2 regions of the Oceanisphaera avium genome follow, and region 1 is predicted to be linked to the other one. Evidence: riboswitches for the same ligand, from Rfam matches in the RefSeq annotation. Region 1 holds a riboswitch; the other holds the start of a gene.
What was found. Region 1 has a riboswitch for thiamine pyrophosphate ahead of thiD (bifunctional hydroxymethylpyrimidine kinase/phosphomethylpyrimidine kinase). Riboswitches for the same ligand answer to the same signal wherever they lie in the genome.
Positions count from the first base shown of each region.

Region 2: linked by a shared signal. The riboswitch ahead of thiC (phosphomethylpyrimidine synthase ThiC) and the one ahead of thiD (bifunctional hydroxymethylpyrimidine kinase/phosphomethylpyrimidine kinase) in region 1 are both predicted to bind thiamine pyrophosphate.

Region 1 is NZ_CP021376.1:2,160,001-2,165,507, reverse strand. It holds gene polA (DNA polymerase I) at 1-1,691, shown strand, start outside; TPP riboswitch at 1,829-1,938, shown strand; gene thiD (bifunctional hydroxymethylpyrimidine kinase/phosphomethylpyrimidine kinase) at 1,978-2,799, shown strand; gene CBP12_RS09965 (putative monovalent cation/H+ antiporter subunit A) at 3,048-5,351, shown strand; gene CBP12_RS09960 (Na+/H+ antiporter subunit B) at 5,348-5,507, shown strand, end outside.
Region 2 is NZ_CP021376.1:2,322,599-2,328,105, forward strand. It holds gene CBP12_RS10620 (exoribonuclease II) at 1-901, opposite strand, end outside; gene CBP12_RS10625 (hypothetical protein) at 996-1,925, opposite strand; TPP riboswitch at 2,111-2,213, shown strand; gene thiC (phosphomethylpyrimidine synthase ThiC) at 2,292-4,280, shown strand; gene thiE (thiamine phosphate synthase) at 4,277-5,507, shown strand, end outside.

The DNA.
Region 1 (5,507 bases):
AAGTTGTGGGCCTGTCATTTGCCATTGAAGCGGGCCAAGCCGCTTATGTACCCTTTGGCCACGATTATTTAGATGCTCCTGAACAGTTAAGTGAAGAGGTAGTGTTAAGCGCCCTTAAACCCCTATTAGAAGCTGAACAGCCGATAAAACTAGGTCAAAATCTTAAATACGACGCCAACGTGTTAAAGAACCACGGCATTAAAATGGCCGGCATGGGGTTAGACACCATGTTGGAGTCGTATGTGCTTAATTCGGTACAAACGCGCCACGATATGGACAGTATGGCCAGTTTTTTCTTAAACCATGCTACTACGCCTTTTGAAACGATTGCCGGAAAGGGCGCCAAGCAGCTGACTTTTAACCAAATTCCGCTAGAAGAAGCGGCGTTTTATGCGGCTGAGGATGCAGACATTACGCTGCGTTTGCATCAGTACTTAGCTAAGCAGCTAGCAGCTGAGCCTAAGTTGCAAAGCGTATTCACCGACATTGAAATGCCATTAGTGCCGATTTTAGCCGACATGGAATACACAGGCGTTAAAATCGACAGCAAACTGCTGGCTATCCAAAGTGATGAAATTGCTAAACGCTTAAAAGAATTGGAGCTGAAGGCTCATGAATTGGCCGGCGAGCCCTTTAACTTAAGCTCGCCTAAGCAGTTGGGTGAAATTCTCTTTACCAAGCTTGAATTACCTGTCTTGAAGAAGACGCCAAAAGGAGCGCCGTCTACGGCGGAAGAAGTGCTGCAAGAGTTGGCGCTGGATTATCCGCTGCCTAAGTTATTGATGGAATATCGGGGGTTAAGCAAGCTTAAGTCCACTTATACCGATAAGTTACCGCTAATGGTGAATGAGCACAGTGGTCGTATTCACACCTCTTATCATCAGGCCAATGCGGCAACGGGGCGTTTATCGTCTTCGGATCCTAACTTACAAAATATTCCGATCCGTACCCCTGAGGGGCGGCGTATTCGCCAAGCTTTTATTGCTGAGCCGGGCTATAAACTGGTGGCGGCGGACTACTCGCAAATTGAACTGCGGATCATGGCTCATTTATCTAAAGATAAAGGCTTGCTTGATGCTTTTAGTAAAGGCCTAGATATTCACAAAGCCACCGCTGCCGAAGTATTTGGCATTGAGCTGGACAGCGTCACTACCGAGCAGCGCCGGCGCGCTAAGGCCATTAACTTTGGTTTGATTTATGGCATGAGTGCCTTTGGTTTATCTCGTCAGCTGGGTATTCCACGCCATGAATCCCAAGCTTATATGGATATTTATTTTGAACGCTACCCAGGCGTGCTGCGGTATATGGAAGACACGCGGGCGCTAGCGGCAGATAAGGGCTATGTTGAGACGCTTTTTGGCCGGCGATTATATCTGCCTGAGATCAATGCCAAAAACGGCGCGCGCCGCAAAGGCGCCGAACGTGCCGCTATTAACGCGCCTATGCAAGGAACCGCGGCAGATATTATCAAGAAGGCCATGATCACGGTTGCCGCTTGGTTAAAAAATCAAAGCGAAGGCGAAGTGCGCATGATTATGCAGGTGCACGATGAATTGGTGTTTGAAATTCGCGAAGATAAAGTCGCCGACTTTAAACAGCAAATTTGCGATTTAATGCAAAATGCCGCCAGCATAGACGTGCCTTTGCTCGTCGAAGCCGGTGAAGGCGACAACTGGGATCAGGCTCATTAACTGAGTACTATAGGTTTAACGCCATAGGCTAAAAATACCACACCGAGCCGCTTGGCTCGGTGTTGTTCTTGGCCTTACGGCGTAAGGCGTATCGCGTGCACCTTTCTTTTAAGGGGTGAGCTCGCTATTATCAGGCTCCTTGTTAGTCGGGGAGCCTTAAATTAACTTAAGTGCTGAGACGGTGACTGCCGGACCCGCTGTACCTGATCCAGTTAATGCTGGCGGAGGAAACTAACGGCTAAATATTAATTTGCCTGTGGTTCCTTCGTCCGAAGGAGCTTAATTTATGCCTCATCAGAAAAATCAGCAGCAAAAACCCATTATTTTGACCATCGCCGGCTCAGACTGCAGCGGTGGCGCCGGTATCCAAGCGGATATTAAAGCCATTTCTGCGACCGGTGGCTATGCCTGCTCGGTGATCACCGCGCTCACCGCGCAAAATACCCAAGGCGTCACCGCCGTTCATGCCACCCCACAAGCTATGATCCAAGCTCAGTTAGACGCCATATTCGGCGATCTGGCGGTCACTGCCGTTAAAGTGGGCATGTTGGGTGATAGCGAGACCATTGGCACCGTGGCCGCGGCACTGCGAAAATATCGACCCGCTCATCTAGTCGTGGATCCGGTAATGGTCACTGCTAATGGCGATATGCTGCTGGCAGAAGATGCGGTTAATTGCCTGCGCGAAGAACTATTGCCATTAGCGGATGTGATCACGCCCAACTTACCGGAAGCGGCGGCGTTATTAGGAGAGGCTATTCCTGCGCACCTTGCTGAGGTAGAGGCCTTATTTGCCGGCTTACAGCAATTAGATTGTAAGGCGATTTTGATAAAAGGCGGCTTTTTACAACAAGAAGCGCGCAGTCCCGACTGGTTGTTAAGTGGCCAACAGGTTCGCTGCTTTGATACACCGCGCATTATGACGAATAACACCCATGGTACTGGATGTACGTTATCGGCGGCGCTGGCAAGCTTCTTAGGGCAAGGTTATCCATTAGATGAAGCGGTAGAGCGAGCCAAGCACTATATCGATCAGGCTATTTTGGCCGGCAGCAAGGTGCGCATCGGCCATGGTCGGGGCCCAGTGGAGCATTTTTTCACTCGCTAAGCGCCAAGGTTTTGGCTTTGATCCATATCGCATTTATGAACACCAGCCGCACAAATGCGGCTGGTGAGCTTGCGTTTTATAAGTGCGACTTGTAGTATCGACCGCCATAATAATATAAAAATAATCGATTAACTGTTTGATAAATAATCGAAATACTTCTTTACTATAGCCTCAGCTCAGTGCCATCTCTCCCCCTATTTTTAGCTTATTCTATTGCCTGAACAGGCAAGGAAAGGAGGCATTTTCCTATGCTTGTTGCCATTTTATCAGGCTTTATTTTGGCCTTGTTAACGCCCCAGTTATCACGTGTCTTAGGCGCGTATCTAGGCTGGGGCTTAGCTTTATTGCCGGCCGTATTATTTGCCTATTTTGCTACTTTTTTGCCAGCGATTAGTGCAGGTGACACTCTCTATTATCAGTATGCTTGGATCCCCAGTCTCGATATTAATCTGAGTTTAATGGTGGATGGCTTAAGCCTGATGTTTGCCTTATTAATCACCGGCATTGGTACTTTTATCTTTATTTATGCTGGGCAATATCTGCACGGCCATAAAGACATGTATAAGCTATTAATGTACTTGTTGGCCTTTATGGGAGCCATGCTGGGCTTGGTGCTATCGAGCAACTTAATTGCCATGTTTGTCTTTTGGGAGCTCACCAGCTTTACCTCTTATTTATTAATTGGTTTTAACCATGAACAGCAAAAAGCCCGCAAGGCCGCCTTGCAGGGCTTTTTTATTACCGTCGCCGGTGGTCTTGCGCTAATGACGGGCTTAATTTTATTAGGCACCCTAGGCGGCAGCTTTGAAATAACGGCACTGCTAGCGCAGGGCACCTCGCTACAAGATAACCCGCTATTTTTAGTGATGATGGCGTTAATTCTGCTGGGAGCGTTTACTAAGTCTGCCCAAGTGCCCTTTCATTTTTGGCTACCTAATGCCATGGCAGCGCCTACACCCGTGAGCGCTTACTTACACTCGGCGACTATGGTCAAAGCGGGCGTATATTTAATGGCGCGCATCCAACCTATGATGGCAGGCTATGAGCCGTGGACGCTCACGCTTTCTTTAGTGGGCGGGGTGACCATGACGTTAGGCGCCATCATGGCGGTGTGCAGTACCGACTTAAAGCGCATTTTAGCTTACTCCACCATAATGGCGCTGGGCACATTAACCATGTTAATTGGTATTGGCACTCCCTATGCGCTAGAAGCAGCCATGGTCTTTTTATTAGCGCATGCCCTTTATAAAGGGGCGCTTTTTATGGCCGCCGGCACACTGGATCATGTCACGGGTACCAAAGATGTGCGTGACTTGGCGGGCCTTCGTAAATATATGCCGCACACGGCGATATTTACCACGTTAGCCGCACTGTCACTGGCAGGGATACCGCCTTTATTTGGCTTTATTGCCAAAGAGCTAATGTTTAGTGGCGCCTTAAGCAGCACCGGACTCGCCCCGTTATTAATTGTATTGTGCTTGATCACCGCCATTTGTATTGTGGCGGCGAGCGCCTTAGTGGCTATTAAGCCTTTTTATGGCGCTTATAAAACCACACCTAACATCCCCCATGAAGCGCCTTGGTCGATGCGTTTAGGCTTTTCTGTACTGGCTCTTTTAGGGCTAATTTTTGGCTTAGTGCCCAGCCTTATCTCTCCTTTACTACAAGCAGCAACTCAGGTTATTAGTGGCGAGCCACCCGCGCAGACTCTGCACTTGGCATTGTGGCATGGCTTTAATTTACCGCTCTTGCTGAGTGCCATTGCGCTGGGGAGTGGGGCGCTGCTTTATTATTACTGGAGTGTTAGTCGTGAGCCACTGAGTAAAGGCATTGATTTCTTGGCTTATGGCCCAGAGCGCAACTATGAGCGCATGATGCAAGGCTTAGTGTGGCTGGCGGATAAACAAACTCGCGTATTGCAAAACGGTTATATGGCCAATTATATTCTGACTATTTTGCTAACTAGCATTGCGCTGTTGGCTTATGTGTTCTGGTCGGAGCAGGCCTTTGCTTATTCGCTGTATTTTAACGATGTGCGCTTTTATGAAGTGGTGATTGCGCTATTAATGATGGTGTCTGCTATTTATGCCTGTGTTACCTGTTTGCGCCTAGGCTCGGTGGCCGCACTGGGAGTGTTGGGTTTCGTGATGGCCATGGTTTATGTGTTTTTTAGTGCCCCAGATTTAGCTATTACTCAGATTTTAGTAGAAACACTTACTGTGATTATGCTGGTGTTAGTCTTGTTTCGCCTACCGCGTTTTCAAGAATTATCTAGCCCATGGGTACGTATTCGCGATGCTATCGTGGCCGGCGCTTTTGGGGTGCTTATTACTATGATGCTACTAACGGTGCATCAAACTGCCATGCCGGGTGAGCGAATTTCTGATTACTTGGTGGCTAACAGTTATCTCTTGGCTCATGGACGTAATATCGTCAACGTAATTTTGGTGGACTTTAGAGCCTTTGATACCTTGGGCGAGATTTTTGTGTTGGCGCTGGCAGCCATTGGCGTTAATGCCATGATCCGCTTTCGTGAGGAGGCGACGTCATGAGAACTGAAACCTCTATTATCTTACAAACCGCGACCCGCATGCTGGTGCCGCTGTTGTTATTGTTTTCTATTTTCTTATTACTGCGCGGCCACAACGAGCCTGGTGGCGGCTTTATCGCAGGCTTAGTCGCCTCTTGCGCCTTTGGCTTACATTTGT
Region 2 (5,507 bases), 160 kb from region 1:
AAAATTCTGCTTTATCTGCGACTTTACCTTCATTATCAATAAATAAGCGGGCACAAATAACGGGACGCTCTACGCCCTCTTGTAATGAGCACAGCTCATCAGACAAGGTGCGTGGCAACATAGGGATATTACGCCCTGGCAAGTAAGCGGTAAAAGCGCGCTCAGCGGCCACTTTATCCATCACACTGCCTTGGGGTACATACGCCGTGGGATCGGCAATGGCCACTAACAGTTCCCAGCCGTCATCAAGCTTTTTAATGCTTAGCGCATCATCCATATCCAGCGTGGATTCGGCGTCTATGGTGAAAAAGGGGATATCCGTGAGATCACGACGCGCTAAGGTATCGGGCACTTGCTGCCAGTCTTTGCTGTCTTCGGGGGCGACTTTAGACAGATTATTGCGCGCTAGTACCACCCACCAAGGGGCAATAGGATCATCAACACCGGCAATCACTTCCACTACATTGGCGAAAAAACCATTGCCTTTTAGCGGGTGTGAAGTCATTTCAGCCAGCACCCAATCGCCTTCTTTTAAGCTTTTTTCATTTAAGCCTTTAACGGTGCGGGCTTTAATGGCTTCGTTCATTAAAGGGTGGTCGGGTACCAAGTTTAATCGGTCACGAAACCACTTAACGCGAGCTACAAAGCGGGTTACGCCGGCTTCAATTAGTTTTTCTGGCTCTACCAGCTCGCGCTCATTTTCGGTGCGTAAAATAGCGGTAATATGATCGCCATGCATGACTTTTTTCATGTGGGGCGGGGGAATAAAGTAACTTTCTTTTTCGCCGACTTCTAAAAAGCCAAAGCCTTTAGATGTGCCTTTAACGACACCTTCTTTGATAGTAAGGTCGTCACGCATTTGTTGCTTTAGCTGAGCTAATAGGGGGTTATTTTGAAACATATATAGAAACCTGTCGAAATATGCAGCTGACTATACGGATTTAGCCCTCATAAGCCAAGCAGAGCGTGAGCGCCAAGTTACGCTAATTGCTGCGTTAGAGCGGCGTGAGTCCGCTAATCAGTGGCAATCCGTGGTGATCTACGCCTGAGTCTAATAAATACCGACAGCGGCCTAAGGCCAGAGGTGCCTCCCCTAGCCATTGGCCAGATAAGTAAGCAAGCTGGCTCTGTCCAAAGCCACTTTGTAAGCTATCGCCAAGCAATACGGCTTGCCCTAACTGTTGAGCGTGGCGCACCAATGCTTGGTTATAAGCTAAGCCGCCTAGCTGACTGGGGCGAATAAGCAGTGCGCTGGCAAAACTAAACGCCCCTAAATCGACTTGCTGAGGCGGTGGTGTATCTAAATAGCGTGCTATATCCAGTGCCACTGGAATGTTAGCTTGCTCTGCCAACCCTTGAGCTTGTGCAAGGGTGGTGCCCGCATCCATTATCCAATCGATACGTTGCCCGTCGATACGTGACCATAAGTCTTGGATATATTCGTCGCTAAATTGGCCCGCTCCATCCAGCACTAAGCGCACCTTAGGTGCTAATAAACACAACTCGCGAATTAAGCCGGCGTCATAGTGAATACTGCCGGTAAGGGTAAGCCAAGCCAAGGCGGGGTGAATACGCCGACAGCGCCATGCGCGCACTAGAGGGTCGCGTGCTCCTTCTAACAATGGCAAGTTTAAAGGACTCGTTTTAAGGGAGAATGGCGCGCTAGGGAGCTGAGCTAAGGCGCAATCTAGACCAAACTGTACGGCAGGGGTGTGAGCATTATGAGCCAGTCCTTGGCGCAGGCGGGCACAGGCTTGGCGAGCATCTTTGGCGACCAGCGCCATGTCTGCCGTAAGCGGTGGCGCTATTTCTCCCCAAGCGTCATTAATTTGGACAAAAAAGCCCTGTCGCTGGCCAATCATCTGCTGGGCAAAGACTAGCGGCTGAGTGAGTGATAATTGATAAGGATAAAGACTAATAGACATCCGTTCTCGCCTTAAAAAGAAAGCACGCCGCCGCGATGCGACTTAAGCTAACCGACAGCTAATTTCACCTGAAGATACCAGTTGAGGCGAACAATGACAGCCTAACAGAGAATGAGTTATTGGTAATTTTTGACTGAGCGTGCCAGTGAGCTTTGCTTTTGTGATCTGGATCTGCTTTACTGGCCACTATCTTGTCGGAGTGCTCTATGGAGCTGAGACCACGAATGTGGGATCCGTTGAACCTGATCAGGCTAGTACCTGCGTAAGGGAAGCAAGTGAGAAATTGGCGTTTTTCCCCTCTACCATTTTCTTTATCAACACTCCTGACAAGCTTTTTCACCCAACACGGATTCAAGTGAGATGGCTATGTCAACTAAAGCAGTAACCCAAGTTTCAGAGCAACAATCTAAAAAAACTAATCGTCGCGAAATTCGCAGCCAAGCCCAAGCCTTTATCGATAACCTTAAAGGCGAGCAATTCCCTAACTCTAAACGTATTTATGTCCAAGGCTCACGCCCTGATATTCAAGTCGCGATGCGTGAAATCCACCTTGCCGACAGCTTTAAAGGTGGCACCCAAGAGCAACCCCTTCTTGAGCCTAATGCGCCAGTACCCATTTACGACACTTCAGGTCCTTATGGCGATGCCGAGGCGAAGTTAGATGTGCGCTTAGGCTTGCCTCAGCTGCGCCGGCAGTGGATTTTAGAGCGCAACGATACCCAAGAATTAGCCCAAGTGAGCTCAGCCTTTACCCAAGAACGCATGGCCGATGAGGGCCTGGATCATTTACGCTTTGAGCAACTCCCTCAGCCTCGTAAAGCTAAGCCAGGCAAACGTGTGACGCAAATGCACTATGCGCGCCAAGGGATTATTACCCCAGAAATGGAATACATCGCCATTCGAGAAAACATGGGGCGTGAGCGGGTGCGCGACGAAATGTTGCTCCAACAGCATAAAGGTGAAAGTTTTGGTGCTAATTTACCAGAGCGTATTACGCCGGAGTTTGTACGCAAGGAAGTAGCAGAAGGGCGCGCGATTATCCCCGCCAACATTAATCATGCCGAGTCTGAGCCGATGATTATTGGCCGTAATTTCTTGGTGAAGATTAATGCTAATATCGGCAACTCAGCGGTGACCTCCTCCATTGAAGAAGAAGTAGAAAAACTGGTGTGGGCAACGCGGTGGGGCGCGGATAACGTGATGGACTTATCCACGGGGCGTAATATTCATGAAACTCGCGAATGGATCTTGCGCAACAGTCCAGTGCCGATTGGCACCGTTCCTATTTACCAAGCGTTAGAAAAAGTGAATGGGGTGGCCGAAGACTTAAACTGGGAAGTATTTCGTGACACCTTAATCGAGCAGGCCGAGCAAGGCGTGGACTACTTCACGATTCATGCCGGCGTCTTGCTGCGCTATGTGCCCATGACCGCCAAGCGCGTCACCGGAATTGTATCGCGCGGTGGCTCTATTATGGCCAAATGGTGTTTATCCCATCATAAAGAAAGTTTTCTTTATGAGCGCTTTCGCGATATTTGTGAAATTTGTGCCGCCTATGATGTGTCATTATCGTTAGGTGATGGCATGCGCCCAGGCTCGATTGCCGATGCGAACGATGAAGCACAATTTGCCGAGCTGTATACCTTGGGCGAGCTCACGAAAATTGCCTGGGAATATGATGTACAGGTAATGATTGAAGGCCCAGGCCATGTGGCCATGCATATGATTAAACGTAATATGGAAGAGCAGCTTGCACATTGTCATGAAGCGCCTTTTTATACATTGGGTCCGTTAACGACTGATATCGCGCCGGGTTATGATCATTTTACCTCAGGGATTGGTGCGGCTTTAATTGGTTGGTATGGCTGCGCTATGTTGTGTTACGTCACGCCTAAAGAGCATTTAGGGCTACCTAACAAAGAAGACGTGAAGCAAGGCTTAATCACCTATAAGATAGCCGCCCATGCGGCCGACTTAGCCAAAGGTCATCCGGGTGCGCAAATTAGAGATAATGCCTTGTCTAAGGCGCGATTTGAGTTTAGATGGGAAGATCAGTTTAACTTAAGCTTAGACCCACAAACGGCCCGCGATTATCACGATGAGTCTTTACCCCAAGAATCCGGTAAAGTCGCGCATTTTTGCTCTATGTGTGGCCCCAAGTTTTGCTCAATGAAAATTACTCAAGAAGTGCGAGAATATGCCGCCGCGCAAGAAGCGATAGCCATTAAGCTAGTCGACATAGATGGCAACCAAGAGACAGTACTGGCGGGCATGGCAAAAATGTCAGAAGAGTTTAATAAGCGCGGTGGTGAGCTTTATCATCAAGCGGATCAATTGGAGAAAGAATTAATATGACAAGACCCATAGTCTGGACCATAGCCGGTTCTGATTCGGGCGGCGGCGCTGGCATTCAGGCCGACTTGCACACTATTCACGCACTGGGCGGCCACGGCTGCTCGGTTATTTCTGCTATTACCGCCCAAAACTCGGTGGCCGTTTCTATGGTCGAGCCGGTTCTAATGCAGGCATTTAGCCAACAATTAGTGGCCCTAGCCAGCGACTTACCGGCTCAAGCCATTAAAATTGGACTATTGCCAGGCGGCTTGCGTGCAGAAGTATTGGCTCGTTACCTACGTGAATATCGCCGCCAATGGCAGCCATATGTGGTGTATGACCCGGTGGCGATTGCGAGCACCGGCAAAGCCATGGCACAAGAGAGTCTGTTGCCGGCAATTAAACAGCACTTGCTAGCCGAGGTGGATCTTATCACCCCCAACGCCATTGAGTTGGCGGCGTTGTCGGGCATTACGCCCGACTCGCCTGCTAATGTGCGCAGGGGTGCCGCGGCGTTATTAGCAATGGGCGCGCGCGCCGTCCTTGTTAAAGGAGGGCACTTTGATTGGGCGCCAGAGCAAGCGATCGATTTTTATACCGATGGTGAGCGTGAAATTTGGCTAGCCAGTGCGCGTGTAGAAACCACGCACGGCCATGGCACGGGTTGTACCTTATCCTCCGCCATCGCGACTGCCATTGCACTCGACTATCCTATCGAAGATGCGCTGGTGTTAGCTAAGGCTTATGTCACTCAAGGTCTAAAAGCAGCCCAAGGGCTAGGCGCGGGTCCTGGCCCAGTTGCACACTTAGGTTGGCCAACGGATCTTAATGATTTTCCAACCGTCGTTATGCCAGGCTCGACGCTAGCTGAGCAGTTAGGTATTAGCGGACCCCACCCTAAGGCGGAGTTTGCGCCTATGGACACCTTAAAGCTGGGTTTATATCCGGTGGTGACCAGCGTGAGCTTATTAGAGCAACTGTTAGACTGGGGCGTGCGCACTTTGCAGCTGCGCATTAAAGACAAAACCGATGACCAAGTAGAAGCGGATATTAAAGCGGCAGTTGAGCTAGGCCAGCGTTTTAACGCGCGCTTATTTATTAACGACTACTGGCGCTTGGCCATTAAGCATGGCGCTTATGGTGTGCATTTAGGCCAAGAAGACATAGAGATTGCCGACTTAGAAGCGATTCGTGCCGCCGGTATTAAGTTGGGTCTTTCTACTCACGGCTATTATGAAATGCTGCGGG